2 regions of the Mesorhizobium sp. WSM4820 genome follow, and region 1 is predicted to be linked to the other one. Evidence: riboswitches for the same ligand, from Rfam matches in the RefSeq annotation. Region 1 holds a riboswitch; the other holds the start of a gene.

Region 1 (15,363 bases):
ACAACTATCACATGCCGCGCAGCCTGCTGGAAATGGGCCGGCTGCTGCACAAGGCCAAGCTCGAGCCCTATCCGGTGGTCAACAGCAATCTTGGCAATGGCGGCTGGCTGACCAAGCCGAGAGCCTTGCGCGTGCTGTTCACCGAATACAACAAATATCTGCTGGCGCTGGCGCGCGGCATCGTGCCGGTCAAGCCAACGCCAACCGGCATCGCGCTGGCCGAGGCTGTTGCGCCGAACTGAGCCGATCTGGAACCGGCAGCGCTATCATTCCTTGAGAGTGGCGCTTGAGATGCTGCGCAGCCGCGCGATCTCGTGTTCGAGACGTTCGATACGCTTGTCCCGCTCGGCCAGCGCCGCCGCCACATCGGCCGCTTCGAAACGCTGTGGAATGTGCTGCGGGCAATTGGAATCCCAGGCCGAAACCGTGAACAGGATGATCTGCTCCGGGCGCGCCTTGTAGCCTTCCGGCATCAGCTTCGCCATCAGTTCGGCGTCCTGCTCGACGACCCGCGCGCTGCCCCAGATCTTGATGCGCTGCCGATGCGCATAGTCGATCAGGAACAGGAAAGCGCGCGGGTTGTCGTCCAGATTGCCCTGGGTGATGAATTGCCTGTTGCCGGAGAAATCGGCGAAGCCGATCGTCCACTCGTCGAGCACCTTGAGGAAGCCGGCCGGCCCGCCGCGATGCTGGATGTAGGGCTGGCCCTCACCATTGGCCGTCGACAGGAAGACGCTGGTCTGCGCCTCGATGAAGGCGGCGAGATCGGGCGTGATATCAGCTTGCCAGCTGCCGCGCTGTTCGACGCGGGCATAGGCCTCGCGTGAGCCTTTGCGGGTCTGGATCGCCTTGACGGTTGGCGTAAAGGCGACATCGCTGGTGAAGACGTGAGCATTCATGGAAGGCCTCCTTTGAAGCAGAGCTGGGAGCCAGAGCCAGCGAAGAGATAACGCCTTCCATCTTCCGGATGCAGATGGCATTAATGCAATCATACCTTCCATTTTCCGGGAGAAAGTATGGATCGCCTCGGGGCCATGTCACTTTTCGTCGCCGCGGTGGAGGCCGGCAGCCTTTCGGCCGCCGGGCGCCGTTTCGGCATCCCGCTTGCAACGGTCAGCCGCAAGGTCTCCGACCTGGAGCGGCATCTGAAGACGCGTCTTCTGAATCGCTCGACGCGGCAGCTGACGCTGACCGACGCAGGTCACGCCTACCTCGCTGCCTGCCATCGCATTCTCGACGAGGTCGGCGAGGCCGAGCGGACCGCCGCCGGCGAATACAGCGCGCCGACGGGTGAACTGATCATCACCGCACCGATCGTCTTTGGCCGCCTGCATGTGCTGCCGGTCGTCACCGGCTTTCTCGCTGCCTACCCCGAGGTGGCTATTCGGCTGATGCTTGCGGACCGGATAACCCAATTGACCGAGGAGCACATCGATCTCGCCGTCCGCATCGGCCAGCTTCCCGACTCCAGTCTGGTGGCCACCCGCATCGGCTCGATTCGGCGCGTTGTTTGCGCGAGCCCTGCCTATCTGGCCGAGCACGGCACGCCGCGGACGCCGAAAGACCTCGCGGCACACGACTGCGTCACCTTCGAGGGACTCACCGCTCCCGCCGCATGGACTTTTGCCACGGGCAAGACCGAACTCACCGTTCCGATCCGCTCACGGCTTCGGGTCAACACCGCGGAAGCGGCGATCGATGCCGCGATTGCCGGCATCGGGTTGACGAGGGTGCTTTCCTACCAGATCACAGCTGCAGTGCGGTCGGGCACCCTCCGCACCGTGCTGGAGGCATTCGAGCCGCAGCCATGGCCGGTCAGCCTCGTGCATGCCGGCCAGGGTCTGTTGCCGGTGAAACTGCGTGCGTTCCTCGATTTCGCCGCCCCACGCCTGAAGAAACGGCTGGTGCAAGAGACGTGGCAGACCTGACGAACGGGCCATCGCACGGTTTCCTTTTTGCCCGCGCTTGGTGTAACCAACGCACACCTCCTCACCGGGCTCTTCCTGCATGCTTTATGTCCGCTCGCTGGCGTTCAACTTCGTCTTCTACGTCAATCTGATCGTCCAGATGATCCTCTGGACCCCGTACTATTTCCTGTCTCCGCGCCACCGTGCCTGGTTCGTGCCGAAATTCTGGTCACACACCAGCATGTGGCTCTATGACAAGATCGCCGGCACCAAAAGTGAGATCACCGGCCAGGAAAACCTGCCCGAGGGTTCCTTCATCCTGGCGCCGAAGCACCAGTCCTTCTGGGACGCGATCGCCTTTTTCCCGTTCCTGCAGGATCCGATCTACATCCTCAAGCGGGAACTGACCTGGATCCCGTTCTTCGGCTGGTACATCCTGAAAATGCGGATGATCCCGGTCGACCGCGGCAGCCGCTCGAAGGCGCTGAAAGCGGTGGTCGCCGCGACCAGGCAGGAGCTGGCGCGCAATCCCCGCCAGCTGATCATCTATCCCGAGGGCACGCGCCGGGCGCCGGGCGACGAGCCGGCCTATAAATACGGCATCGTCGAGCTCTATACCCAGCTTGGCATTCCGGTGGTGCCGGTCGCCCATGTCGCCGGCCTCTACTGGCCGCGGCGGAAATTCCTGCGCTATCCCGGCACGATCAAGGCCCGCTTCCTGCCGCCGATCCCGGCGGGTTTGGGCAAGCAAGAATTCATGGAACGGCTGATCGGCGAGACGGAAGCCGCCTGCGACCAGCTGCTCATCGAGGCGTCCCAGGCGCCAAACCCGCCGCCAATGCCGCCGACGGCGGTAAAGCGGCTGGGGGAACTTTGCTCCGATACCCCGACCTGACCATCTAAGCTTGCGGCACTGTCCCCTAGCGAATCACAGCCAGCGCCGTGGTCAACACCAGTGTTGCCGCGAACGTCAGATTAATGATCCGCGAGGCCAGCGGCTGGCGCAGGAACCGCGCAAACGCTGCCCCGGCGAGAAGCCACAGGACATGGATGGCGACGATCATCGAAGCGAGGACCGCCAACCTGAGCCCTGCATCGAGCTCACCGGCGGACGACGTGCCGGCAAATACGGCGGCAATCGCCACATAGGCTTTCGGGTTGGCGACGGCCAGAAGAAACCCGCCGAGGAATGTGGGACGCGCCGCCCCGCCGCTACGCACGGCCAGAGGCGGGGCCGTTGCTATCTTGAAGGCGAGGTAGAGGATGTAGGCTGCGGATGCCACTGCCAGGAGCGGTGTGAGCGTCGGCACAGAGGCGAGCATGGTCGTAATGCCCGTCGCCACCACCAAAAGCACGGCGACCGTACCAAGAATGATGCCCGAGGCATAGCGGAGCGAATCGCGCAGGCCGAAGGCGGCGCCGACGGCGGTGACGCTTATCGTCGCCGGCCCCGGACTGCCCATCACAACCGCCGATGCCAGCACAAGCGCGAGCAATTGCTGCCATAGTTCCGGATGGGAAAAGACCTGTTCGGCCATCTGTATACCAGTATCCAGGCGCGATGCCGGCAAGGGTATGGCAGGGCACACCAGGGCGTCTTGAACGATCGTGCAGGGAGCCTTCCGGCGCAGGCCACGCAGGGTTCTTGGCTGCTGTTTGATCAAGCCGCCGCTTCGCGCTGGCGTCTATGCGCTCGCGCTGTCGAGCTCGGCGATATCGTCCGGACCGAGCTCCAATGATGCGGCGCGGACGAGGCTGTCGACCTGGTCCAGCGTCGTGGCGCTGGCGATCGGCGCAGCTACGCCGGGCCGCGCGATCACCCAGGCGAGCGCCACTTCCGCCGGCTTGGCCGAGTGACGCGCCGACACAGCGTCGAGTGCCGCCAGGACGCGCATGCCGCGCGCGTTGAGATAGTTCTTCACGTCGTCGCCACGCGCGCTTTTGCCGAGATCGGCTTCGCTGCGGTACTTGCCACTCAAAAACCCCTTGGCGAGGCTGAAATAGGTGATGACGCCGATATCCTCGGCCATGCACAGATCGCGCAGCGGTCCATCGAAAGAGGCGCGATCGTAGAGATTGTATTCTGGCTGCAGCACCGAATAGCGCGGCAGGCCCCGCAAGCTTGCCACGTCCAGCGCGGCGCGCAACTGGCCGGCATCGAGATTGGACGCGCCGACGTGGCGGATCTTGCCTTTGTCGAGCAGCTTTTGGTAGGCGCCGAGCGTTTCCTCGTAGGGGGTGGCCGGGTCCGGCCAGTGCGACAGATAGAGATCCACGACTTCGGTCTGCAGCCGCTTCAGCGACGCATCGATGGCCTTTTCGATATAGGCGGCGGAGAGATCTTTCCTGCCCTGCCCCATGTCCGACCCGACCTTGGTGATCACCACGACCTTGTCGCGATTGCCGCGGCTTTTCATCCATTCGCCGATGATCGTTTCGGATTCGCCGCCCTTGTTGCCGGGAACCCAGCGCGAATAGGCATCGGCGGTGTCGATAGCGTTGAGGCCGGCGCCGACGAACCGGTCGAGCAGGTCGAAAGAGGTTTTCTCGTCGGCGGTCCAGCCGAAGACGTTGCCGCCCAGAACCAGCGGCGCGATGGACAGGTCGGTTTGACCGAGACGACGTTTCTGCAAGGCTGATCTCCGTGAGGAAAGGAAAGAGCGGGCGAAAAGCCCGTGACCGGCTTAACCTATGGCGGGCCGCACCGACGTCAAAGGGCCGGCCGACTTTTCCACTGACCAGCGCTTCACAAAGGCGCGAGCCGACGCGCCACCTCTTCCAGCCAGTGGTCGCGAATCCCCAGCGCCTCGAGGTGTTCCAGCGTGCTGAGCACGTAGTCCTCGTTCTTTCCCGACTGGCCGACGGCGCCGCGAACGACGGTCGCCGCATCGGCCGCATCGAGCGCGCCGGCATATTGCTCGTGGGTCCGATCGACAACATAGGCGACCGCCGAGACCGTCTCGCCTCCGTCCGTCTCGCCGCCATTCTCGCCCCAACCCTTGTCGGCCTCACGCGTGCCCCCCTTGTCGAGGCGAATGCTAAGCATGCGCTCAAGATAGACATTGGTGACCAACTCGCGCTCGCGCAGATAAGTGATGACCTCGTTGCGCAGATCGCCGGGGACGCGGAAAGCCAGCCCGATGCAGGAGCCGCCGCGGTCGAGGCCGAGCACCAGGCCGGGCCGTTCGCGCGTGCCGCGATGCACGAAGGAGTAGACGCACAGCGAACGGCGGTAGCCGTGAAGGCGGGCGCGCCGCGTCTCGACATGCGCAAATCCCGGCCGCCAGATCAGCGAACCGTAGCCAAAAACCCAAAAATCGCCCATATCGCCAAGCCTGGTTGCAGCACCGTATTGGAATCGGTGTTTTTTCAATCCTTCTCCGTCTACCTGATGTTGCCGGAAACGACAGTCCCCCTCTGCAACACGCGCTAACGAGAGCCGCAGCATGACGTCAAGTGACGAGCGCCCGCCGAATTTACGCCGCCGCCTCTTCTGGCTCGGCGCTTTCATCGTCGTGCTGTTCGGCCTCTACAGTGCCGGCTGGTTTTATCTGGCGGACAAGGTCAAGAGCGAAGCCGGCAAAGCGGTGGCCGAGCTCAACGGCAATGGCATCGAGGCTGACTGCGCCAATCTTATGGTCAGCGGCTATCCCTCGAGCTTCGCCATCTCCTGCGACAGCCTGGCTTATCAGGACGACACCAGGAACGTCGCCGCCTCGCTCGGCAGCCTCAACGCAGTCATGCACATCACCCGGACCCTGTCGCCTGGCGCCGACCTGCGCGGGCCGCTCAGGACCTCCGTGCCGGGGATGGCGCCGCTGTGGATCGACTGGGATGCTCTGCGAGCGAACCTGAAACTGTCCTGGCCCCTGCCCTGGCGCGTTTCACTGGAGGCCGAGCGCCTGTCCGCCCAGACCGATCCGGCTGACGGCACTGACCCGGTCGAGCTGTTCAGTGCCGGGACGGCGGCCGGACAATTGCGTCCGAACGGCCAGGACATCGACTATACCGGGAGCTTTACCGATCTCGAAATCGATCCAGGGGCGATCGATGGCCGCGTGCTGCCGCCGCTCGACGGCAGCGGCGACGTGACGCTGAAGAACGGCATGGCGCTGATCAAGACGCAAGCAAAGAGCCTGCGCGGCCAGGCGGTCAATATCGGCAAGCTCGATCTGTCGTCGGGGACCGCGCGCATCACCGTTTCCGGACCGGTGTCGGTCGGCGCCGACGGTCTGATCGACGCCGACCTGATGATCAAGCTCAGCGACCCGAAGGCCGTGGCGGCAATCCTCGGCAAGGCCATTCCCGAGCAGAAGAGCCAGATCAAGACAGGCTTTGCCGGGCTGGCGCTGCTTGGCAACGAACCGTCGATGCCCCTGAAGATCGTCAAGGGCAAGGCCTCGCTCGGTTTTATCCCGCTGGGCAGGATCAAGCCGGTCGATTAGGCGATGATTGCGAACCTCCAGTTCGGAAAGACCATGGCCAAACAGGAAGATAGATGAACCGCCCGGTGAAGCTCCTGAGTGTTGGCGCGCTGACGCTCGATACGATCCTTCGCGTCGACACGCTTCCGGCGCGTCAGGGCAAGTTCATCGCGTCCGACGGCGTCCAGATCGCCTCGGGCATGGCTTCGAGCGCGGCCTGCGCCGCACGCCGTCTCGGCGCGGAGGTATCGCTGTGGGCGAGCGCGGGAGACGACCTCGTCGGCGATCAGCTGGTCGCAGGCATTGAGGCCGAAGGCGTCGATTGCAGCTTTGTCCGGCGCGTCGCCGGGGCGCGGTCGGCACTGTCGGCCATCCTGGTCGACACGCATGGCGAGCGCATTATCGTTCCGTTCTATGACAAGCTCGCCCAGGCCGACCCCGAAGCGCTTCCCATTCAGGATCTCACCGCATTCGACGCCGTCCTGGTCGACGTGCGCTGGCCGGGCGCGGCAGCTCTGGCCCTGACGGCGGCGCGCGCAATCGGCCGTCCAGCCATACTCGACGCCGACACCGCGCCACGGGCCGTGCTGGAACGGCTGTTTCCGCTCGCCTCGCACATCGTCGCGTCGGAGCCGGCGGCGTTCATCCTCTGCGGTGAGGAGCAAGGCCCGCAGGAGGCCGCTGAGACGCTGGCCAGACGCACCGATGCATTCGTAGCGGTGACCGGCGGCGCAGCGGGAAGCTGGTGGTTCGACCGCTCGTTAGCGTCGGTGCGCCACGTCGCGGCGCCAAGGATCAAGGCAGTGGATACGCTTGCCGCCGGCGACGTGTTTCACGGCGCCTTTGCCGTCGGGCTGGCCGAGGCCATGCCGATCGAACGGGCATTGCGCTTTGCCAGCGCCGCCGCCGCGCTCAAATGCCTGCGCTTCGGCGGCAGGCTGGGCGCGCCGGACAGGGCCGAGACACTGGCGATGATGGCGGCTCACTGGCCGGACTGAGCGCGCGGCCTTTCAAATCGAATCGGGCCGCCGCTCTGTCTTTTGCCTGAGCATCCGAGCCAAAACCGGTACCCACGTTGTGCGTCCGATGCTCTATCCCTTGGCCGGGTGCTCGACTGCCTGCCGGCCAAAGTCCGGTACGTCGATGTCTTGGCCGGCCTCGATGATCGAGCGGCGCACCGCGCGGGTGCGGGTGAAAAGGTCGAACAGCTTTTCGCCGTCGCCCCAGCGGATCGCCCGCTGCAGCGAGGCCAAATCCTCCGAGAACCGCGCCAGCATTTCGAGGATGGCATCCTTGTTGTGCAGGCAGACATCCCGCCACATCGTCGGGTCGGAAGCGGCAAGGCGCGTGAAGTCGCGAAAGCCGGAGGCCGAATATTTGATGACCTCGGACTTGGTCACCGACTCCAGATCGTCGGCGGTGCCGACGATGTTATAGGCGATGATGTGCGGCAGGTGCGAGACGATGGCCAATGTCATGTCGTGATGCTGGGGATCCATCGTATCGATGTTAGAGCCGCAGCGGCGCCAGAATTCCGAGAGCCTTTCCAGCGCTTCGGGGTCGGTGCCGGGTAGCGGCGTGAAGATGCACCAGCGGTTTTCGAACAGTTCGGCAAAGCCGGCGTCCGGGCCCGATTTTTCAGTGCCGGCCAGTGGATGGCCGGGAATGAAATGCACGCCGGCAGGCACATGCGGCTGCATCTGCGCGATGACCGACGCCTTGGTCGAGCCGACATCGGTGAGGATCGCGCCCTGCTTCAGCGCCGGTGCGATTTCCTCGGCGACCTCGCCCGAAGAACCGACCGGCACCGAAACGATGACCAGGTCGGCATCGCCGACCGCCTCTTTCGCATCCGACGTGTAGAAGGAGCCGAGGCCGAGTTGTTTCGCCCGCGCCAGCGTCGTTTCGCTGCGCGTCGAGATGGCGACATGACCGGCAAGGCCTTCGCGATGGATGACGCGGGCCAGCGACGAGCCGATCAGGCCGATGCCGACCAGCGCGATCTTTTCGAACATCGGTGATGTCATGGTGTTCTAGCTTTTCAGAAATGTCGCGAGGGCGGCGACAACGCCGCGATTGGCCTCTTCGGTGCCGATGCTCATGCGCAGCGCATTCGGGAAGCCGTAGCCGGAAACGCGCCGCAATATGTAGCCGCGCGCACAGAGGTAATCGTCCGCAGCTGCCGCCGAATGTTTTTTGTCCTCGGGAAAGTGGATGAGGACGAAATTGCCGACGCTCGGCGTCACCCGCAGTCCGAGCCTGGTCAACTCCTGGCTCACCCAGGTCAGCCAGGTCTCGTTATGCGCCACGCTGCGCTCGACATGGGCACGGTCGCGGATCGCGGCAATGCCGGCCTCGATCGCGGTCGCGTTGACGTTGAAGGGACCCCGCACGCGGTTGATCGCATCGATGATATGCAACGGTGCATACATCCAGCCGATCCGCGCGCCGCCGAGGCCGAGCTTGGAGAAGGTGCGGGTCATGACCACGTTTTCCGCGCCAGCCACCAGTTCGACGCCGGCTTCATAGTCGTTGCGGCGGACATATTCGGCATAGGCGGCATCAAGCACCAGAAGCACGTTTCGAGGCAGGCCGGCATGCAGGCGGCGCACCTCCTGGAACGGCAAATAGGTGCCGGTCGGGTTGTTGGGATTGGCGAGGAAAATGATCCTGGTACGCGGCGTCACCGCAGCGAGGATCGCATCGACGTCGGCGCGCTCCTTGGTTTCCTTGACCGAGACCGGGACAGCACCTGCCGACTGGATGTAGATCTTGTAGACCATGAAGCCGTGTTCGGTGATCACAGCTTCATCGCCGGGTGCGAGATAGGTCTGCGCAAGCAGGCCCAGAATCTCGTCGGAACCGTTGGAACAGACGATGTTCGCCGGATTGAGGCCATGCACCTCGGCGATCGCCTCCCGCAGGCGCCTGGCGGTGCCGTCGGGATATATGTCGAGCTTGGCCGCAACGTCGCGCGCGGCTTCTATCGCCTTCGGCGAGGGGCCGAGCGGATTCTCGTTGGACGACAATTTATGGACCTTGGCAACGCCGGCCGGCGCCGTGCTTTTGCCCGGCACATAGGCTTCGATGTCCATGATCCCCGCGCGGGGCGTTGGACGTGCCTGATCCGATGCCTGGTTCATATTGCAAAAATCCGTCGAGAACGCTTCCGCTGCTCCAACGCGATGCGAATTTCGGATCCGCCACACTGGAAGCCGCCGCGGAAATACAAGCCGTGGCCTGGAATGTCGAGAGGCGGCAATGATCGGTGCGTGACTGGCCGTTGACGGCGAGGCGCGCCGGTCCTAGAAGAAGGCGAAATCCCGTGGTGATTTGGCCGGTCGGCTTGCAGCCACGTTAAACAACTCGCTAAAGGGCCGTTTGCATCTTGTAACCGGCTTTGCGAAGGCAATGCCGGTTTTTTTGTTGTCCGCAGTCGGCCGGACAGTCGCATCGACCCGAAAATCGCAATCGACTTTCGGAAAACACGATGGGTTGATGTAAGAGGATGCGATGGTCGCGCTGCGCACGAAAAGAACCAACAACGAGGCCGACGAGCCGTCGAGCCCGGTGTTGCGGTTCGGCGCCGACAAGCCGCTCAAGCTCGATGCCGGCACGCTGCTGTCGCCGTTCCAGATCGCCTACAAGACCTACGGCACGCTCAACGACGCCCGCTCCAACGCCATCCTCGTTTGCCATGCACTGACCGGCGACCAGCATGTCGCCAGCACCAATCCGGTGACCGGCAAGCCGGGCTGGTGGGAGGTGTTGATCGGCCCCGGCAAGATCATCGACACCAGCCGCTTCTTCGTCATCTGCTCGAACGTCATCGGCGGCTGCCTCGGCTCGACCGGCCCCGCCTCGACCAATCCCGCCACCGGCAAGCCGTACGGGCTCGACCTGCCGATCATCACCATCCGCGACATGGTGCGGGCGCAGTTGATGCTGGTCGACCATTTCGGCATCGAAAAACTGTTCTCGGTGCTCGGCGGCTCGATGGGCGGCATGCAGGTGCTGCAATGGGCGTCGAGCTATCCGGAGCGCGTTTTCTCAGCGCTGCCGATCGCCACCGGCGCGCGCCATTCCTCGCAGAACATCGCCTTCCATGAGGTCGGCCGGCAAGCGGTGATGGCCGATCCCGACTGGCATGGCGGCAAGTATTTCGAGCAGGGCAAGCGCCCGGAAAAGGGACTGGCTGTGGCGCGGATGGCCGCTCACATCACCTATCTGTCGGAGGCGGCCCTGCACCGGAAGTTTGGCCGCAACCTGCAGGACCGTGAAGCGCTCACCTTCGGTTTCGACGCCGACTTCCAGATCGAGAGCTATCTGCGCCATCAGGGCATGACCTTCGTAGACCGCTTCGACGCCAACTCCTATCTCTACATGACCCGGGCGATGGACTATTTCGACCTCGCCGCCGATCATGGCGGCCGGCTGGCCGACGCCTTTGCCGGCACCAGGACCCGTTTCTGCCTCGTCTCCTTCACCAGCGACTGGCTGTTCCCGACCGAGGAGAGCCGCTCGGTCGTTCACGCGCTGAACGCGGCCGGCGCCTCGGTGTCCTTCGTCGAGATCGAGACCGATCGCGGCCACGACGCCTTCCTGCTCGACGAGCCGGAGCTGTTCGCCGCCATCAACGGCTTCATCGCGTCGGCGGCCCGCGCCAAGGGGCTAAGCGCATGACCCCCAAAGATTGCAGCCTTTTCGAACCGGCATCTTGCGCCAGGCAGCAGCGCATGACGCCTGAAGTTTGCAGGCTTTTCGGATCAAGGTCATGCGCCAGGCATCAGCGCATGGCCCCGAAAAGTTGCAGACTTTTCGGATCAAGGTCATGCGCCAGTCAAGAGGCACGATCATGAGTGTCAACCACGCCCAGCGCGTCGACCTCGAAGTCGTCGCCGATCTCATCCCGCCGCAGTCGCGGGTGCTGGACGTCGGCTCCGGTGATGGCCTGCTGCTCGAATTGCTGCAGGCAACGAAGCAGGTCGACGGCCGTGGGATGGAACTGTCGCAGCGCGGCGTCAACGAATGCGTGGCACGCGGCCTGTCGGTCATCCAGGGCGACGCCGACAAGGACCTCAAATTCTATCCCGACAAGGGTTTTGATTTCGTCGTCCTGTCGCAGACCTTGCAGGCGACCCGCAACCCGAAGCTGGTGCTCGACGAGTTGCTCAGGATCGGCAAGCACGCCATCGTCTCCTTCCCCAATTTCGGCCACTGGCGGGTACGCCTTTCTCTGTTCGTCGAAGGGCGGATGCCGGTGACCAAGGACCTGCCCTATTCCTGGTACGACACGCCCAACATCCATTTCTGCACCATCCGCGACTTCGTCAATCTCTGCGAAGAGCTCGGCGCAACGGTGGAAAAGGCAACCGCGCTGGACGCCAATGGCCAGAAAATCGGCCTGTCGATGCCATGGTGGTTCTGGAATTTCTTTGGCCAGCAGGCGGTGTTCCTGCTGAAGCGATAACGGCGACCCGTCGCTTCGGCCAGCCGGCCCGAGTCCGGAGACATCTGGGACTGATCGCCATTCGTTGAGGTCTAACGATCAAGTTCCGGAAAATACGGATCGGAGAAAAACCGCCGACCGCGCTCGCCTTGCAAACAGTCGACCGGTGCTGCCGCGTCGACCGGGACGGACCCGGGATCGGCCCCGGGACCGGCATTAGGATCGGTAACACCGCTGACCTCGAGGACCAGCTTGCGGCGTATGGCGGTCACGAATTCCGAAGCGGCATAGACCGGCAGCACGAAGGAGCCTGGCCCGCCTGTGACGCACTCGGCATAGTATTGGTCGAGATGGCTGAAGCTGGGCGACGGGCTGATCAGGATCGGCAGGCCATTGATGACGATGCCCTTTGCTATCGCGGCGTCGCGTGTCGTGGCGACGGGCATCCCGATATTGTTGGGGCCATCGCCTGAGATGTCGATGACGCTGCGCGTCGCGTCGAAAGCGGCTCCATCTAAAAGCTTGGCGCCGAAGGCGAGCGCACTGGAAATCGAGGTGCCGCGAAAGCTCCTGAACGGGCGCGCCTCGATCTTGCCGGCGAATACCTCGGCGCTCTCGGCATCGTCGATGACCTGCCAGGCAATGACGGCGTCGTCGCGGACGGTGCCTGCCCATTCGAAATAGGCCAGCGCGATGCGGCCGTTCACGCCCGAACGCACCGCATTGATGAAGTCGGGGTGGCGCAGCGCCTTGACATAGCCGGCGCGCTGCAGGGCGAATTCCTTTTCGTCCATCGAGTGCGAGATGTCGACCGCCAGCACCAGTTCGACGTCCACGGCAATGGTGTCGGCAGGCGCGGCCAAAGGTGCTGCCTGGGCACGGGCAAGGCAGGCAAGCAGGCTGACGCAGGTCGCCCAAAAGCGCGCAGCGGTTTTGGGGTAACGACAAGCATCGAAGCAGAGACTCAAAGCGTGTCGCATGAATCCAACGCCGCAGGCTTCCGAACGATGCCGGCAATCTTTCGCCGCGATCACGGCAAAATAAAGCTTACGGCCGGCTATGCCTGTTGGTGGGCTTTGGCGACGGCCGGGGGCGGTTCGATCGCGCCGGCCCTGACGCGGACTGGCTTGAGAGCCGGTCGCTCGAAATCTTTCACGATCGCCAATGAGCGCGGGAAGAATTCAATATTCTGCTGGCCACGGCCGATATTGAGGATCGCGGCGTCGGCAAGACGCGCCTCCAGCATCGACAACACCCGCCGCAGCGTCGCGCCGTCGAACGTGTCCAAAGCCTCGTCGATGATCACCCATTTCGGCTGCCGCAAGACCAGCCGGGCAAAGGCAAGCAGGCGCTGCTCGTCATCGCTCAATTCGCGCTCCCAGCGCGCCGACCGGTCGAGCGAGGATGACAGCCGCCCGAGACCGACCTCGGCAAGCACCGCCGAGATCTCGGCGTCGCTGACCGCGGCATCGGCGTGGTCGAGCACCTCGCGCAGCGTGCCGAGCGGGAAATAGGGTTTTCGGGGAACGAAGGCCGGCACCTCTCCGGCCGGCATGCCGATCCGCCCGCTTCCCCACGGCCACAGACCGGCAATGGCGCGGAAGAACAGCGTCTTGCCGGCGCGCGGATCTCCGGTGATCATGACGCGCTCGCCGGCGCGGATCTCGACATGGGGCTCGGCGAGCTTGGTGCATCCATCCCGCGACGCAATTTCGAGCTTGTCGAATGTCAGCCTGCCGTCCGGATTTTCGCCGAACTCGATGCGCCTCTCGCTGTGGTGGAGCACATCCGTTTCAGCAAGCGCGATGCGGAAATCGGCGACGCGCATCAGCGTGGCGCGCCAATCGGCGATGCCGCCGATATTGTTGATGAACCAGCGCAACGAGGAATGCACCTGGTTGAAGGCGCCGACAGCCATCATCAGCCCGCCGAAGCTGATGTCACCGGCGAAATAGACCGGCGCGGCGACGAGGATCGGCGCGACGACAGTGATCCAGCCATAGGTGTCGGTCACCCAGGAAAGATTGATCTGGGCGCTGTAGATGCGCCGCATCGCGCCCAGCACCGTGCCGAGGTCGAGCTCAAGCCGCCGTCGCGCGTCGGCCTCGCCGTGCGCAAGCGCGATGGCATCGACATTCTCGTTGACGCGGACCACCGAGGAGCGCAGCTCCGCCTCGCGCGTATAGCGGTCGCTGTTGAAGCGGATCAGCGGCCGTCCGACCAGCCAGCTCAGCCAGGAGGCGGTGCCGGCATAGAGGATTGCGGCCCACACCATGTAGCCCGGAATCGCCAGCGAATAGCCGCCGACATGGAAGACGAAGCCGGAAGACAGCGACCAAAGGACGCCGACGAACGAAACAAGCAGAATGAACGACTGCAATAGCCCTATGCCGAGACCTGTCGAAAGATCGGAGAGATGCCCGGCATCCTGCTGCAGGCGCTGGTCGGGGTTGACGCCGATGGCGCCGGCGTTGGCGAGCCGGAAAGCCCGCGCCGGCCGCATCCATTCACCGATCAGATCGACGGTCAACGCCTCACGCAGCTTCAGCCGGATCGTCTGGTCGAGCCAGGTCTGGCCGACATTGAGCACCACAAGCCCGCCGGCGATGGCGGAAAACACCAGAAGCTGGTGCAGGAAACCCTGCATGTCGCGCCGAGCCAGCGCGTCGTAAAAGGGCTCGTTCCAGCGATTGAGCAGAACCTGCCCGATCGAGGTTGCAATAATGACGGCGACGATGCCGAGGCAGGCCCAGAGCAGTTGTTTGCGGATCGGCGACGTCGCCAGCGCCAGCCTGATTGTCGCCAGCTGGTCGCGCAGGCTGCTGGCCTCGACCGACGCGGCAATCGGCTTGGCGCTGGCCTCGAAATCCGGATGATCAGCCATAGATGAAGACCCTTCGCAAGCGGTGCTGAAACCGGTGAGCAAGTCGACTCAATCGGGTAGCAAACCCGCCCACGACAGATAGGTGGGAAAAAGCGTGATTCCGATCACGAAAACGTCATCGGCGGCCCGGCGACGGCGCCTTCCCGCTCGGCGATATCCGGCCGAGCCTTGTGGCGCCATGCGGCGAGAAAACCGGCACGAAGACGCGGCGAGAGGCGCGCTGGACGACCGGCACACCCTGATAGAGCCGCTTCTGCGCCTCGACGACGATGACGCCGGAAAAGATCGGCCAGAACCTGCGGCCGGCGCGCTCCAGCACATTGTGGAACCGCATCATGAAGCGTCGCCGCGATGGCGGGAAGAACAGGGCGTCGGACCAGGCCGCGGGCGTGAAATTCGCTTCGCGCAGCAATTCGGTGAGCTGGCCGCGCGAGAAAGGCCGGCCGCTGCCGAACGGCGTATGCTCGAAACGGGCCCAGACACCGCGCCGGTTGGGCACGACGATGACGACGCGGCCTGCGGGCGACAGCACCCGCCAGATTTCGTTCAGCGTCTCGCGCGGGTTCTCGGCATGTTCGAGTGAATGGACGAGCAGCATGCGGTCGATGGAGGCATCGACCAGCGGCAATTCCTCATCGAAGACCAGCGCGGTCGCGGTCGGCCCGGTGGCCGGCCAGACCACCGCGCCTTGCGTCGCCG
Region 2 (15,363 bases), on a different contig from region 1:
GGCTACATCGTCAGCGTCAGGCACGGTCCGTCGACTTCTTATGCCGCCGTTCGCCAGCATTGGGAAAGCTGCCCGCATTCGCTAGCCAAAGGCGAGGATTTCGTCCTCTATGCCATTCTCGATTTCATCGTCGACAACTACATGCCGGTGCTTGAGCAGATCGAGGACGAGGTCGAGGCGATCGAGGACAGGGTTCTGCTGAAGCCGATGGCCGGCTCCGACATAGAGCGGCTCTACATGCTGCGCCGCGATCTCTTGCGCCTGCGCAACGCCGCGCTGCCACTGGTGGAAGTCTGCCGCCGGTTGACCAGCGCCGACCTGCCGCAGATCCATGCGGCCATGCACCCGCTGTTCCGCGACGTCACCGACCACATCCGCACCGTCCAGGAGAAGATCGACAGCTTGCGGGAGGTGCTCGCATTTGCCTTCGAGGCGAGCCTCCTGGTTGGCCAGAGCCAGGAAACGGCGATCACCAAGAAGCTCGCCTCATGGGCTGCAATCCTGGCGGTGCCGACGGCGCTCGCAGGCATCTACGGCATGAACTTCAACGACATGCCGGAACTTAGGATGGAATATGGCTACCCGGTCGTTCTGGGAGCGATTATTTTGGTCTGCTCGGTTCTCTACTGGCGCTTCCGCAAGAGCGGCTGGCTGTGAAAGAGAAGGGAGTAAGGGAGTAGGGCAGTAAGGGAGTATGTAGTGCGTTGCCTTGCCAAGGTCGCACTCACTAAGCCTGATCTTTACCTACTCCCATACTGCCCTACTCCCTTATTCCCTTATCTGCTCCGCCGCCGCTCCGAAGCGGGCTGAAACGCAACGCGGGCGTGATACTTGCAATAGGGTCCGGTTTCGGCCGCGTCGTTGCCGCAGAAATGGAACTCCTCCGAAAGCGGATCGCCATTCGGCCATTTGCATGTCCGCTCGGTCAATTCGACGAGCTGCAGATGCCGCGAGATCGGCACGACAACATTCTCGACCGGACGGACATAATGACGCGTCACCGGTACGGCGTCGAATTGCGCCTGCAGCGCGGTCGCGCCGATCGACGTGGTGATATGCCGCGCAGTGCTCGCCGCCCGCGACACCGATTTCTGCACGGTCGATCCCTGCACGCTCTTCTTCTGGCGTGCCGGCGTGGCAGTGGCGCGTCCGCGGCCCGACAGTTTCAGCCGATGCACCTTGCCGATGACAGCATTGCGGCTGACACCCCCAAGCTGTGCGGCGATCTGGCTGGCGCTCAGCCCCTCCGACCACAATTTTCTAAGAAGTTCGACCCGCTCGTCAGTCCAATTCATGAGACCGCGCTCCTGCTGAAATGTGCGGCGATCGGAATCCTTCCACGATCCGGCTTCCGCCGGGCAGACACCACATATATCGGGTGATTAGGTCCGCCGCACGAAATCTAGTTATTTCTCGACCTACAATTACCTTATGCGCTGACTCGGTGACAAGAGTCCGAGGGCCAACACGAATCGGTTTTTTCGGTTTTCCCCAACTTGCCCGGTCGCTGATGAGCCGGCGTCTCGCTGGAAGGCTTGCCGCGTGTCCTTGCGCGACGTTTTCGTTGACTTCAAGGCCGAAAAACACGATAAGCCGCAAAGGCCGCCGCTTTGGCGGCTTTTTGATTTTCCGGTTCCGGAGACGCATATAATGAGCGGTTCGGCGCTTTTCGAGACCTTTACCCGCGCACCCCTGGCCTTCGACCATGGGGAAGGCACTTGGCTGGTCACCGACAAGGGCGAGCGATATCTCGATTTTGGCGGCGGCGTTGCCGTGAATTCGCTGGGCCACAGCCATCCACATCTGGTCTCGGCACTCACCGAGCAGGCGGCCAAGCTCTGGCATGTCTCCAACCTCTACGAGATTCCGGGGCAGAGCCGTCTGGGCGAGCGGCTGGCCGACGCCACCTTCGCCGACAAGGTGTTCTTCACCAATTCCGGCGCCGAGGCGCTGGAATGCGCCATCAAGACGGCGCGGCGCTACCATTTCGTCAAGGGCCATCCCGAGCGCTTTCGCATCATCACCTTCGAAGGCGCCTTTCATGGCCGCACGCTGGCGACCATCGCCGCCGGCGGCCAGTACAAATACCTGGAAGGTTTCGGCCCCAAGGTCGAAGGTTTCGACCAGGTCGGCTTCGACGACATCGACGCCGTCGAAAAGGCGATCACATCAGAGACCGCCGCGATCCTGATCGAGCCGGTGCAGGGCGAGGGCGGTATCCGCCCAGTGCCGACGCAGTCGCTGAAGCGGCTGAGGCAACTCTGCGAACAGCATGATCTGCTGCTGATCTTCGACGAGGTCCAGTGCGGCATCGGCCGCACCGGAAAACTGTTCGCGCATGAATGGGCTGGCGTCACGCCCGACATCATGGCTGTCGCCAAGGGCATCGGCGGCGGCTTCCCGGTGGGCGCCTGCCTCGCCACCGACGAGGCCGCCGTCGGCATGACCGCCGGCGTGCACGGCACCACTTTCGGCGGCAATCCGCTGGCGATGGCGGTCGGCAACGCCGTGCTCGACGTCGTGCTGGAAGACGGCTTTCTGGAGGATGTGCAGCGCAAGGCGTTGCTGCTGAAGCAGGGGCTGGCGGGTGTCGCCGACGAATTTCCCGATGTCATCGAAGACATCAGAGGCAGCGGCCTGATGCTCGGCCTGAAATGCGCCGCGCCCAACACCAAGGTGAACATGGCGTTGCGCGACCAGCATCTGCTGGCGGTTCCGGCCGGCGACAACGTTCTTCGCCTGCTGCCGCCGCTCACCGTCACCGACGCCGAGATCCATGCGGCGCTCGACCGCATCCGCGCCGGCGCCCGGGGCCTGTCGGACGCCATCGCCGCGGCTGCGGCGAAATAACAGTCGGAAGACCCACATGAGCCTTCGCCATTTCACCGATCTTTCCGCCGTTTCCGAGGGCGATCTGCGCCTTATGCTGGACGATGCCGTCGTGCGAAAGGCAAGGCTCAAGGCTGGCGAGCGGACAAAACCGCTTGAAGGCAAGGTGCTGGCGATGATCTTCGACAAGCCGTCGACGCGCACGCGCGTGTCCTTCGACGTCGGCATGCGCCAGCTCGGCGGCGAGACCATCATGCTGACCGGCGCCGAGATGCAGCTCGGCCGCTCCGAAACCATCGCCGACACGGCCAAGGTGCTGTCGCGCTATGTCGATGCGATCATGATCCGCACCACGTCGCATGACCGGCTGCTGGAGCTGACCGAGAACGCCACCGTCCCCGTCATCAACGGGTTGACCGACGATACCCATCCCTGCCAGCTGATGGCCGACATCATGACCTTCGAGGAGCATCGCGGCCCGGTCGCCGGCAAGACCATCGCCTGGACCGGCGACGGCAACAACGTGCTGCATTCACTGCTGGAGGCCTCGGCGCGGTTCCGCTTCAACCTCAACGTCGCCGTGCCGGAAGGCAGCGAGCCGGCGCAGAAGCATGTCGACTGGTCGAGGGCGCATGGCGGCAAGTTGAACTTCACCCGCTCGCCCGAGGAGGCCGTCAACGAGGCCGACTGTGTCGTTACCGATTGCTGGGTGTCGATGGGCCAGGAGCACCGTGCTCGCGGCCACAATGTCTTCTCACCCTATCAGGTCAATGCGGCACTGATGGCGAAGGCAAAGCCCGACGCGTTGTTCATGCACTGCCTGCCGGCGCATCGCGGCGAGGAGGTCACCGACGAAGTCATCGACGGCCCGCATTCGGTGGTGTTCGACGAGGCCGAGAACCGGCTCCACGCCCAGAAGGCGGTTTTGGCCTGGTGCCTCGGCGCTTGATCCGGGCCGCTGTGATCCCGGCCGCCTTGATCCGGACCGCCTTGATCCCGGCCGCCTTGATCCGGCAGTGCGTGATGCCTATCTCAGGCGCATCACGCAAATCGAGCGCGTTTCGACGCATGCGCCCCGGAGGGCGGCATCGCCGCGCCCCGGAGCTTTGTCATGTTGGAAACCCGTCAATTGGCTGAACATCAACCCAAACTCGGCGAATTCGGCTACGCCGGCGACGATCATGTCGTGCCCTTCGAGGTCGGCCCGCTCGACGTGCGCGGCCGCACCGTCCAGCTCGGGCCGATGCTCGACGCGATCCTCAGCCGTCATGACTATCCCGAGCCGGTCGCCCGCCTGCTGGCGGAAGCCTGCGTGCTGACGGTGCTGCTCGGCACCTCGCTCAAGTTCGAAGGCAAGTTCATCCTGCAGACCCGCACCGACGGGCCGGTCGACATGCTGGTGGCGGATTTTTCCACGCCGCATGCGCTGCGCGCCTATGCCCGCTTCGACGCCGACCGGCTGGAGGCACTGATTTCTGCCGGCGAGACCTCGCAGCGGACGCTGCTCGGCAGCGGTGTGCTGGCGCTGACTATCGACCAGGGCGCCCACACGCAGCGCTATCAGGGCATCGTCCAGCTCGACGGCGAGACGCTCGAGGAGGCCGCGCGCACCTATTTCCGGCAGTCGGAGCAGATCCCGACCGATCTCAGGCTTTCGGTGGCCAAGCTGTTGACGCCCGGCATCGGCGGTGCCCGCGAGCAATGGCGCGCCGGTGGCATCCTGGCGCAGTTCCTGCCGCAATCGCCTGAACGCATGCGCGTGCCCGACCTTCCGGGTGGCGACGGCGATCCGCGCGAGGAGATCCATGATCCGGCCGACAATTCTTGGCAGGAACTGCTCGCGTTGCTTGGCACCATCGAGCCGACGGAACTGATCGACCCGACGATCGGCGCCGAGCGGTTGCTTTACCGGCTGTTCCACGAGCACGGCGTGCGCGTCTTCGGCGGCGTGCCGGTAGCCGACCAGTGCTCATGCTCCAGGGAGAAGATCCGCGGCATTCTCGAAGGCTTCTCCGCCGACGAGATCAGGGACAGCACCGAGGATGGCGGCATTCACGTCGCCTGCGAATTCTGCTCGAAGCAATACGACTTCGACCCGGCGGAATTTGCTGCGGCTCAATAGAATTGAAATCACCAACGAAGCCTTGGCGCTGCCGTTCACCCTTACCCTCTCCCCGTGAAGAACGGGGAGAGGGGGCGCCAGCGTTGCGACAGGTTGTCCAGTTGATAGATGGTTCCCTTCTCCCCGTTCACTAAACGGGGAGAAGGTGCCGGCAGGCGGATGAGGGGCAGCACGACCTTCCGGCCATCTATCTCCCTCAGTTCACCGTCCGCCGCGTGCCCGGCAGGTCGAGCGAAAAGGCGGGGATGGCGACGTCGAACGTTTCGCCCCGCTTGTTGCGCATCGTGTAGTGGCCGACCATGATGCCGGATGGCGTCGAGAGTGGGCAGCCAGACGTATACTGATAACTATCGCCGGGATTGAGTTCAGGCTGGTCGCCGACAACGCCGGCGCCGCGCACCTCCTCGACCCGGCCGGTGCCGTCGGTGATCTGCCAGTAGCGCGACAGAAGCTGCACGAATTCATCCGACTGGTTGTCGATGGTCACCTGGTAGCCCCAGACATAGCGGTTCTCCGAAGGGTCGGAGCGATCTTCCAGATAGAACGGCCTGACCTGCACTTCGATGTCGCGCGTGACGGCGCTGTACATAAATCACTCCACACTATGCAGACGGAACATTCGACGCTCTCCGCAGTTCGGTCAACGGGGTGCGTCCCCTCGGTGTCTGCCATCGTTGCCCGAATTTGTTAAGCGCAGGTGCCGAACAACAATGTCATTTAAGTGACACGTGACAATGATGGTGTGCAGGGCCGGGGATGGTGTGCAGGGCCGGGCGACTCAGCATTCTGTCGAACTGTTGAAAACGGCTTCATGCGGCCGATTTTTTCTGGAGCGACCAGATTTTGATGGAATTGACAGTCACAGCCGCCTTGCTTTCCATAGTTCTGCTTGTTGTCAATCTCGCCAGCATCCTGCTCGCTTCGTTGAAGCTGAAGCGGCCTGGCAGGATCACGCCGCCAGCCGCCAAGGCGCCGCCGGTGTCGATCGTCGTGCCGTCGCGCGGCGTCGAGCCGTTTACCGAGGAGACGCTCGAGCGCGCCTTCTCTCTCGACTGGCCGCACTATGAGCTCATCTTCTGCGTCGCCCATACCGACGACCCGGTGGTCGGGCCGATCACCGATGCGATCGCCCGCTTTCCGGCCGTGCCGGCCCGGCTGCTGGTCGGCGACGACCGCATCAGCGGCAATCCGAAACTCAACAATTGCGTGAAGGCTTGGGAGGCCGCGCGCCACCACTGGGTCATCCTTGCCGATTCCAACGTCCTGATGCCGAGGGACTATGTCCAGCATCTGATGACGGCATGGCGGCAGGACACCGGCCTCGTCTGCTCGACGCCGATCGGCTCGCGGCCGGACGGGTTCTGGGCGGAGGTCGAATGCGCTTTCCTCAACACGCTGCAGGCCCGCTGGCAATATACCGGCGAGGCGCTCGGCCTCGGTTTCGCCCAGGGCAAGAGCATGCTGTGGAACAAGCCATTGCTCGACGCCAATGGCGGCATCCGTGCGCTTGCCGCCGAGATTGCCGAGGATGCCGCTGCGACCAAGCTGGTCAACGGGCTCGGACTGCGCGTCAATCTCGTTGCCGCGCCCTTCGAACAGCCGCTCGGCTTGCGCACATTTGGCGAAATCTGGTCGCGCCAGGCCCGCTGGGCACGCCTCCGTCGCGTCACATTCCCACTGTTCTTCGCGCCCGAGATCCTGATCGGAGCGGCGCCGCCGCTGGTGCTTGCGCTGGTTGCGGCAGCAGGCGCCGGTTTCAGCCTGCCGGCTACCGCCATCGCCGTGCTGATAGTCGCCTATCTGCCGGAATGCGCTCTCGCCTCGGCCAAGGGCTGGCACCTGTCGCTGCGCATGATCCCGGCGATGGTTGCGCGGGACGTGATGCTTCCCGCCATCTGGGTGCGCGGCTGGCTCAGCGGTGCCGTCGACTGGCGCGGCAACACGATGACCATCCAAACCAGCGCCGTTGCGGAATTGGAAGAGACGCCGTCGGGCGCCTGACCGCGCCTGCTTTGCAGATTAGAGCGCAGCAGTTCGGCGCGTATCCCTACCTGGCGGCTTTCAAGGCCTGCTCGATGTCTTCGAGCAGGTCGTCAGTGTCCTCCAGTCCGACGGATAGCCTGAGCGTGCCTGGCCCGATGCCAAGTTCGGCCCGCGCCTCGTCGCTCAGATTCTTGTGTGTCGTCGTCGCCGGATGGGTGATCAGGCTCTTGGCGTCACCGAGATTGTTGGAGATCAGCACGACATCGAGCGCGTTCTGGAAGGCGAAGGCCGCCTGCTTGCCCCCCTTGACGTCGAGGCAGATCAGCGTCGAGCCGCCCGACATCTGCTTCTTGACGATCGCCGCCTGCGGGTGATCGGCGCGGCCGGGATAGATGACGCGGACAATTTCCGATCGCTCGGCGAGGAAGTCAGCGATCCGGCCGGCACTTTCTGTCTGCTGGCGAACGCGTAGTGGCAGCGTCTCCAGCCCCTTCAGCAGCGTCCAGGCATTGAAGGGCGAGAGGCTGGGACCGGTGTGGCGGAAGTAGTCGTGCAAATTCTCGTCGATCCACTTCTTGTCCGACAGGATGATGCCGCCGAGGCAGCGTCCCTGGCCGTCGATGTGCTTGGTCGCCGAATAGACGACGATATGGGCGCCGAGTTGCAACGGCTTCTGCTGCAAGGGCGTGGCAAAGACGTTGTCGACGATCAGCCGCGCGCCGATCGAATCGGCAAGCGAGGCTACGGCTGCGATGTCGACGACCTCCAGCGTTGGATTGGTCGGGCTTTCAAGGAAGAACAACTTGGTGTTGGGCCTGACCGCCTTTTTCCAATTGGCGATTTCGGTGCCGTCGACCAGCGTCGCCTCGATGCCGTATTTCGGCGCCAGCGTCTCGACCACCCAGCGGCAGGAGCCGAACAGCGCGCGCGCCGCCACGATATGGTCGCCCGCCCGGGCACTGCACAGCAACGCCGCCGTCACCGCCGCCATGCCGGATGCGGTGGCGCGGGCATCTTCGGCACCTTCCAGCGCACACATGCGCTTCTCGAACATGTCGACCGTCGGATTGGCATAGCGCGAATAGATGAAGCCCGGTTCCTCGCCCTTGAAGCGGGCTTCTGCCGCCTGCGCCGTATCGTAGACATAGCCTTGCGTGAGATACATCGCCTCGGAGGTTTCGCCGAAGCCGGAACGCAGCGTTCCTGCATGCACGAGGGCGGTCTGAGGCTTCCAGTTGCGCGTTTTGCTCGTCATCACCTTGTTCCAAACAAAAAATGGTCCAAACACAAAAAAAACCGGCCGCGAAAGTCGCAACCGGTCGTACAGCCTTTCGGCCCGACGGTCCTTTAGCGACTTGTTTAACGTGGCTGCAAGCCGACCGGCCAAATCACCACGGGATAACGATCCTTTAGACCTGCACCGCGCTTGCGTCAATTGCCGGCATGATTAAGAGGTTTGTACCAGCGGGTTCCACGGCAAGAACCTGCGACAAGACGAGACCACGCCCGGCCTTCGAGCGGAGCCAGACTTTGCGGCAGACAGGCATTCTTCCGGATCAGGATATTTCCGCGCTGTACCAGTCGGGCGCGCTGAAGTCACCGCGCGCGCTCGACGCCGACCAGGTCCAGCCGGCCAGCCTGGACCTCAGGCTTGGCGACAAGGCCTGGCGGGTGCGCGCCTCCTTCCTGCCCGGCCCCAACCACAGGGTTGCTGAAAAACTCGACCGCCTGAAGCTGCACGAAATCAATCTCGCCGATGGTGCGGTGCTGGAGACGGGCTGCGTCTATATCGTGCCGCTGCTCGAGAGCCTGGCGCTTCCGGCAAACATTTCCGCCTCGGCCAACCCAAAAAGCTCGACCGGGCGGCTCGACATCTTCACCCGCGTGATGACCGATCGCGGCCACGAGTTCGACAAGATCGCTGCCGGCTACAACGGCCCGCTCTATCTCGAAGTCAGCCCGCGCACCTTTCCGATCGTCGTCCGCGCCGGCTCGCGGCTGTCGCAGATCCGGTTCCGCACCGGCAATGCGCTTTTGTCGGAAAGCGAGCTGCACGAATTGCACCGTGCCGAGACGCTCGTCGCCACCGAGCCGCCGAACATTTCCGGCGGCGGCATCGCACTGTCGATCGACCTCGACGGCGACAAGGACGGACTGGTCGGCTACCGCGGCAAGCACCACACCGGCCTGGTCGATGTCGATAAGCGCGCCGCGCAGGATGTCGTCGATTTCTGGGAGCCGCTCTACAAGAGCGGTGCCGGCGAACTGGTGCTCGATCCGGACGAATTTTATATCCTGGTCAGCCAGGAAGCGGTGCATGTGCCGCCGCTCTATGCCGCCGAGATGACGCCCTTCGATCCGCTGGTCGGCGAATTCCGCGTCCACTATGCCGGTTTCTTCGATCCGGGTTTCGGCCATTCGGCCTCGGGCGGCACCGGCAGCCGGGCCGTGCTCGAAGTGCGCAGCCACGAAGTGCCGTTCATCCTCGATCACGGCCAGATCGTCGGACGGCTGGTCTACGAGCACATGCTGAAGCGGCCGCAGGCGCTCTACGGCACGGATCTCGGCTCGAACTATCAGGCACAGGGCCTGAAACTGTCGAAGCATTTTCGCGCCGCGCGCTGATCGCCCGCTATGATCAGACCATGCTTGCCTGACCTTACGGGTCGTGCTTGGCTGTCTTAGCCGTCAACACGGTTGGAACAAGGGGAACAAAAAATGCAGATTTCAAGATGGATCGCATCGGCAGCAACAGCCGTCATGCTGGCGATGTCAGTCGGGTCGCTGTCGGCGCAAGCACAGGAAAAGTTGAAGATCGCCACTGAAGGCGCCTATCCGCCGTTCAACACCATCACCGCGGATGGCAAGCTCGTCGGCTTCGACATCGACATCACCAATGCGCTTTGCGCTCAGATGAAGGTCGAATGCGAACTTGTCACGCAGGACTGGGACGGCATGATCCCGGCGCTCCAGGCCAAAAAATTCGACGCCATCATCGCGTCCATGAGCATTACCGAGGAGCGCAAGAAGCAGGTCTCCTTCACCAACAAATACTATACGACGCCGCTTTCGCTGGTGGCCTTGAAGGACAGCGATATTGCCTCGACCGAACCGGCGGCACTCGCCGGCAAGACAGTCGGCGCCCAGGCTTCGACCACCCAGGCCGACTATGCCCAGGATGTCTATGGCAAGGCCGGCGCCGAGGCGAAGCTCTATCCAACCCAGGAGGAGGCGGTCGCCGACCTGATGAACGGCCGTCTCGATGCCGTCCTTTCAGACAAATTCGTGCTGATGGACTGGATGAAGAAGTCGAGCGACGACTGCTGCAAGATGGTCGGCGACGTCAAGGGCACGGAGACCGAAGCCGGTATCGCCGTGCACCAGGAAGACAATGCGCTGCGCGAAAAGCTCAACGCCGCGATCGACGCGATCGTCGCCGACGGCACCTACAAGAAGATTCAGGCCAAATATTTCGACTTCGATATTTATTGAGAGGTCGAAGCTGCCAATCTCCCCCCTTGAGGGGGAGATGCCCGGCAGGGCAGAGGGGGGCGGTCCGGCCGGGCTCGGCTCTCTTTGTCGCAGACGCAGGGGGCTGGCGCTCTACGCTAGACGACCCCCTCTGTCGCCTTCGGCGACATCTCCCCCTCAAGGGGGGAGATCACGCCGTCAAAGCGCCTTCACCGCCACCTTCATCGGCTGCTCGATTTCAAGCGGGTTGCGCAGCGGCAGGCCGAAATCCTTGGCCTCGATTTCGAATACATCGCCGGCCGCGGTCCTGACGCCGTCGGCGAAGGACAGTGTTGCGGTGCCGAACATGTGCACATGCACGTCGCCCGGCTGGCGGAAGGCCGAATATTTGAAGTGGTGATGTTCGAGGTTGGCGATGGTGTGCGACATGTTCGCCTCGCCCGACAGGAACGGTTTTTCCCACAGCAGCTGGCCGTCGCGGAGGATGCGCGATGAACCCCTGACGTCGGACGGCAGCTCGCCGATCAGGATTTCCGGCCCGAACGAAGCGTTGCGCAGCTTGGAATGCGCGAGGAAAAGATAGTTCACGCGCTCGGTGACGTGATCGGAAAACTCGTTTGACAGCGTGAAGCCGACGCGGAACGGGACGCCGTCGTCGCCGATGATATAGATGCCGGCGACTTCCGGCTCTTCGCCGGCATCCTCGGCGAAGGCGGGCGACAGAAGTGCCGCCCCGGGCGCCACTGCCATGGTGCCGTTGCCCTTGTAGAACCATTCCGGCTGCACGCCGGTCTGGCCCTTGGCCGGCTTGCCGCCCTCCAGCCCCATGCGGAACATCTTCATGGAATCGGTGAGCTGCTCCTCGCCGTCGCTGCTGAGCTTCTTGTGCATGGAATCGCGGGTCGCGGCGGAGCCGAGATGTGTCAGCCCGGTGCCGGTGAGGTGGAGATGCGCCGGGTCGGGATGGTTGATCGGCGACAGCAGCCGCCCCTTCTTGTAGGCGGCATCGAGGTCGACCGCTTCACCAAAACCCTTGCGCTCGATGAGGGCGACGAGCCCGGTGCCGGTGCGCGCGGCCTCCATTGCCAGCGAATAGACGCTGCGGGCGCCGTTGATGATTCTGGTCTTGCCGCCGTTGCGGGCGACGACGCGGATGGTCTCCGCCTCGTCGAGGATCTGGGAAATCAGCATGACGTACCCTCTCTCAATTGCCTTGGCCGGCCTGCCGGTCTGGCAAGCTTTTCCTGGCGCAGCTCGGACGGTGTCCGCGCCACGGGTGAAATTCTTCGTCCGGATTGCTCGCGGGCCCGGTCCCCTGGGGGACTTCCTTGCGCCGCCCGGCAGCGCCGCGATGTGACCCGTGCCTCCTAAAAGCGCACCGCGTTTGAAAACGGGCCCGCTTTAATCCTTGTTTTCATGCATGCTGTTGTCCCAACACGCTGTGCACACGTTTGGCGACATGCATGAGTTCCCTCGCCCTCAAGCCTTGTTCTTGTTGTAGACGTCGAAGACGACTGCGCCGAGCAGCACCAGGCCTTTGACCACCTGCTGCCAATCGACATTGACGCCCATGATCGACATGCCGTTGTTCATGACGCCCATGATGAAACCGCCGACCACCGCGCCAACAACCTGACCGACGCCGCCCATCGCCGAAGCGCCGCCGATGAACACGGCGGCGATGACGTCGAGCTCGCTGCCGAGGCCGGCCGCCGGCACCGCCTGGCCCAGGCGCGCCGCAATAATCAGCCCGCCGAGCGCCGAGAGCACGCCCATATTGATGAACACCATCAGGGTCAGCCGCTCGGTCTTGATACCCGATAGCTGCGCCGCCTTGGCATTGCCGCCCATTGCGTAGATACGGCGGCCGACCGTCATGCGTTTGGTGACGAAGACGAACAGCGCAATCAGCACGCCCATCACCACGAGAACGATTGGCAGGCCCCTGTAGGTGGCGAATTGGTAGACCAGAAACAGCGCCAGGGCGCTGGTCACCAGGGTCTTGACGACGAACAGCGAGAAGGGCTCGGCTTGGTAGCCGTGCCGCTCGCGGCTGCGCCGTGCCCTGAGCCCGAAATAAGCATAGGCGACCACGGCGACGATGCCGAGCACGATCGTCGTCATGTGCAGCGTCAGGCCGCTGCCGACGATTGTCTTGCCGGCGGCGTTCACGACCGGCGGTATCAGCGTCAATGAGCCGATCACGTCGGGAATGAAGCCGGAACTGAGCGCCTTGAAGCCGACCGGAAGCGGCCCCACGGAGGACCCCCCACCCAGCAGCGCCTGGCAGATGCCGCGGAAGATCAGCATCCCCGCCAGCGTGACGATGAAGCTCGGTATTCGGTGATAGGCAATCCAGTAGCCCTGTGCCGCGCCGATCAAACCACCGACAATCAGGCAGATGATCGACACCACCAGCGGATTGCTGAAAGGGCCGAGAGGCCAGATGACCATCATCATCGCCGCCAGCGCGCCGACGAAACCGGCGACGGAGCCGACGCTGAGATCGATATGGCCGGAGACGATCACCAGCAGCATGCCCAGCGCCATCACGATGATGAAGCTGTTCTGCTGCACCAGGTTGCTCAAATTCACCGGCTTGAACAGCGTTCCGGACGTCGTGTACTGGAAGAACACCATGATGGCGATAAGCGCCAGGATCAGGCCGTATTCGCGCAGGTTGGTGACCAGCGCAGAGACAGCAATGCGCGGCCCTTGCTGCACATCTTCGGCGACGCCGCTTTTCGGGACGGGACCGCTTTCGGTGCTCATGATGCTTTTCCTTCTCCGCGAACGATGGCGCGCATGATCTTTTCCTGGCTGGCATCGCTCGCCGCCATTTCGCCGACGATGCGTCCTTCGTTCATGACATAGATACGGTCGGTGATGCCGAGCAGTTCGGGCATCTCGGACGAGATGACGATGATCGCCTTACCCTCCGAGGCGAGACGCGCGATGATCGTGTAGATTTCATACTTGGCGCCGACGTCGATGCCGCGCGTCGGCTCGTCGAGGATCAGCACCTCCGGATTGGCGAACAGCCACTTCGACAGCACCACCTTCTGTTGATTGCCGCCCGATAGATTGCCGGTCATCTGATAAACGCTGGACGAGCGGATGTTGGTCTTGGCCTTGTAGTCGTTGGCGACGGCGAGCTCGCGCATGTCGTCGATCACGCTATGGCGCGACACGCCGGGAAGATTGGCCAGCGTGATGTTGTGCTTGATATGATCGATCAGGTTGAGACCGTAGGTCTTGCGGTCTTCGGTGACGTAAGCAATGCCGTGTTCGACTGCCTTGCTGACAGAGGAGACATCGATGGGCTTGCCCTTGAGCAGCACCTCGCCGGTGATGCGGCGGCCATAGGAGCGGCCGAACAGGCTCATCGCGAATTCGGTGCGTCCGGCGCCCATCAGCCCGGCGACACCCACCACCTCGCCCTTGCGGACGTCGATATCGATACCCTTGATCACTTGCCGCTCGGCATGGATCGGATGATAGACCGACCAGTTCTTCACCTGGAGCACGACCTCACCGATGTCAGGCTCGCGCGACGGATAGCGGTCGTCCAGAGAGCGGCCGACCATCGAGGTGATGATGCGGTCTTCCGAGATGTCCTTCTTGGCCAGCGTCTCGATCGTCCGCCCGTCGCGGATGATCGTGACCTTGTCGGCGACCCGGTTGATTTCGTTGAGCTTGTGCGAGATCAGGATCGAGGTGATGCCCTGGCGCTTGAATTCGAGCAGCAGGTCGAGCAGCGCCTGGCTGTCTTTTTCGGACAGGCTCGCCGTCGGCTCGTCGAGGATCAGCAACTGCACTTCCTTGCTGAGCGCCTTGGCGATCTCGACCAGTTGCTGCTTGCCGACGCCGATATTGGTAATCAGCGTCTTGGGGTCTTCCTTGAGGCCCACCTTCTTGAGCAGAGCGCTGGTGCGCGTCTCGTTGGCGTTCCAGTCGATGATGCCGTAGCTGGCGTGTTCGTTGCCGAGGAAAATGTTTTCGGCGATCGACAGCATCGGCACCAGCGCGAGTTCCTGGTGGATGATGACGATGCCGCGGCGCTCGCTGTCGTGGATGCCTTTGAAATGGCACTCATCGCCGCGATAGACGATTTCGCCGTCATAGGTGCCGGCTGGATACACGCCCGACAGCACCTTCATCAGTGTCGACTTGCCGGCGCCGTTCTCGCCGACCACGGCGTGGATTTCGCCTTCTTCGACGCTGAGGTTGACATTCGAAAGCGCCTTGACGCCGGGAAACGTCTTGGTGATGTCACGCATCTCCAAAATCGTCTGGGCCATCGGCAATACCACTCCTGCGAGGTCCGGAAACATACCGGGGTCGTTCACTGACGAAGCGGGGCCCTGCGTTGCGCAGGACCCCGGGTTTTACGTCTGCGGTTACTTCAGCTCTTCGGCCTTGATGTAGCCGGAATCGACCACCAGGGCCTGGTAGTTCGACTTGTCGACATCATGCGGCGTCAGCAGGATCGAGGGGACGACCTTGACGTCGTTGTTGTAGGTCTTGGTGTCGAGGCCTTCCGGCTTGCCGCCCGAGAGCACCTTGTCGACGAGCTCGACCGTCGCCTTGGCGAGCTCGCGGGTGTCCTTGAACACGGTCGAGTACTGCTCGCCGGCGATGATCGCCTTGACCGAAGCGGTTTCGGCATCCTGGCCGGTGACGATTGGCCATGGCTGATCGGCCGTGCCGTAACCAACGGCGCGCAGCGAGGCGATGATGCCGCGCGACAGGCCGTCATATGGCGAGAGCACGCCATCGACGCGGCTGCCATCCGAATAGTGGGCGGAGAGCAGATTGTCCATGCGGGCCTGGGCGGTGGCTGCCAGCCAGCGGAGCGTGCCGACCTTGTCCATGCCCATCTGGCCGGACTTCACGACGAGGGTCTTGTCGTCGATCAGCGGCTGCAGAACGGACATGGCGCCGTCGTAGAAGAAGAA

Evidence for each region. Region 1 has a riboswitch for S-adenosylmethionine ahead of metX (homoserine O-acetyltransferase MetX). Riboswitches for the same ligand answer to the same signal wherever they lie in the genome.
Region 2: another riboswitch for S-adenosylmethionine. It lies ahead of AC0L2R_RS16155 (O-succinylhomoserine sulfhydrylase); the one in region 1 lies ahead of metX (homoserine O-acetyltransferase MetX).

The regions. Positions count from the first base shown of each region.
Region 1 is NZ_JBVVQN010000017.1:83,650-99,012, reverse strand. It holds gene AC0L2R_RS24995 (YdcF family protein) at 1-242, shown strand, start outside; gene AC0L2R_RS24990 (pyridoxamine 5'-phosphate oxidase family protein) at 267-899, opposite strand; gene AC0L2R_RS24985 (LysR family transcriptional regulator) at 1,017-1,928, shown strand; gene AC0L2R_RS24980 (lysophospholipid acyltransferase family protein) at 2,008-2,802, shown strand; gene AC0L2R_RS24975 (LysE family translocator) at 2,828-3,445, opposite strand; gene AC0L2R_RS24970 (aldo/keto reductase) at 3,593-4,540, opposite strand; gene AC0L2R_RS24965 (gamma-glutamylcyclotransferase) at 4,654-5,232, opposite strand; gene AC0L2R_RS24960 (DUF2125 domain-containing protein) at 5,354-6,352, shown strand; gene AC0L2R_RS24955 (PfkB family carbohydrate kinase) at 6,406-7,329, shown strand; gene AC0L2R_RS24950 (prephenate/arogenate dehydrogenase family protein) at 7,423-8,358, opposite strand; gene hisC (histidinol-phosphate transaminase) at 8,365-9,474, opposite strand; SAM riboswitch at 9,647-9,724, shown strand; gene metX (homoserine O-acetyltransferase MetX) at 9,845-11,014, shown strand; gene metW (methionine biosynthesis protein MetW) at 11,187-11,801, shown strand; gene AC0L2R_RS24930 (DUF1194 domain-containing protein) at 11,873-12,760, opposite strand; gene AC0L2R_RS24925 (ABC transporter ATP-binding protein/permease) at 12,838-14,664, opposite strand; gene AC0L2R_RS24920 (class I SAM-dependent methyltransferase) at 14,780-15,363, opposite strand, start outside.
Region 2 is NZ_JBVVQN010000009.1:46,571-61,933, reverse strand. It holds gene AC0L2R_RS16190 (magnesium and cobalt transport protein CorA) at 1-657, shown strand, start outside; gene AC0L2R_RS16185 (GcrA family cell cycle regulator) at 777-1,295, opposite strand; gene AC0L2R_RS16180 (acetylornithine transaminase) at 1,651-2,850, shown strand; gene argF (ornithine carbamoyltransferase) at 2,867-3,778, shown strand; gene AC0L2R_RS16170 (Hsp33 family molecular chaperone) at 3,941-4,951, shown strand; gene apaG (Co2+/Mg2+ efflux protein ApaG) at 5,148-5,540, opposite strand; gene AC0L2R_RS16160 (ceramide glucosyltransferase) at 5,798-6,952, shown strand; gene AC0L2R_RS16155 (O-succinylhomoserine sulfhydrylase) at 6,999-8,189, opposite strand; SAM riboswitch at 8,262-8,339, opposite strand; gene AC0L2R_RS16150 (2'-deoxycytidine 5'-triphosphate deaminase) at 8,465-9,559, shown strand; gene AC0L2R_RS16145 (ABC transporter substrate-binding protein) at 9,653-10,426, shown strand; gene araD1 (AraD1 family protein) at 10,604-11,596, opposite strand; gene mmsB (multiple monosaccharide ABC transporter permease) at 11,885-13,177, opposite strand; gene mmsA (multiple monosaccharide ABC transporter ATP-binding protein) at 13,174-14,706, opposite strand; gene chvE (multiple monosaccharide ABC transporter substrate-binding protein) at 14,806-15,363, opposite strand, start outside.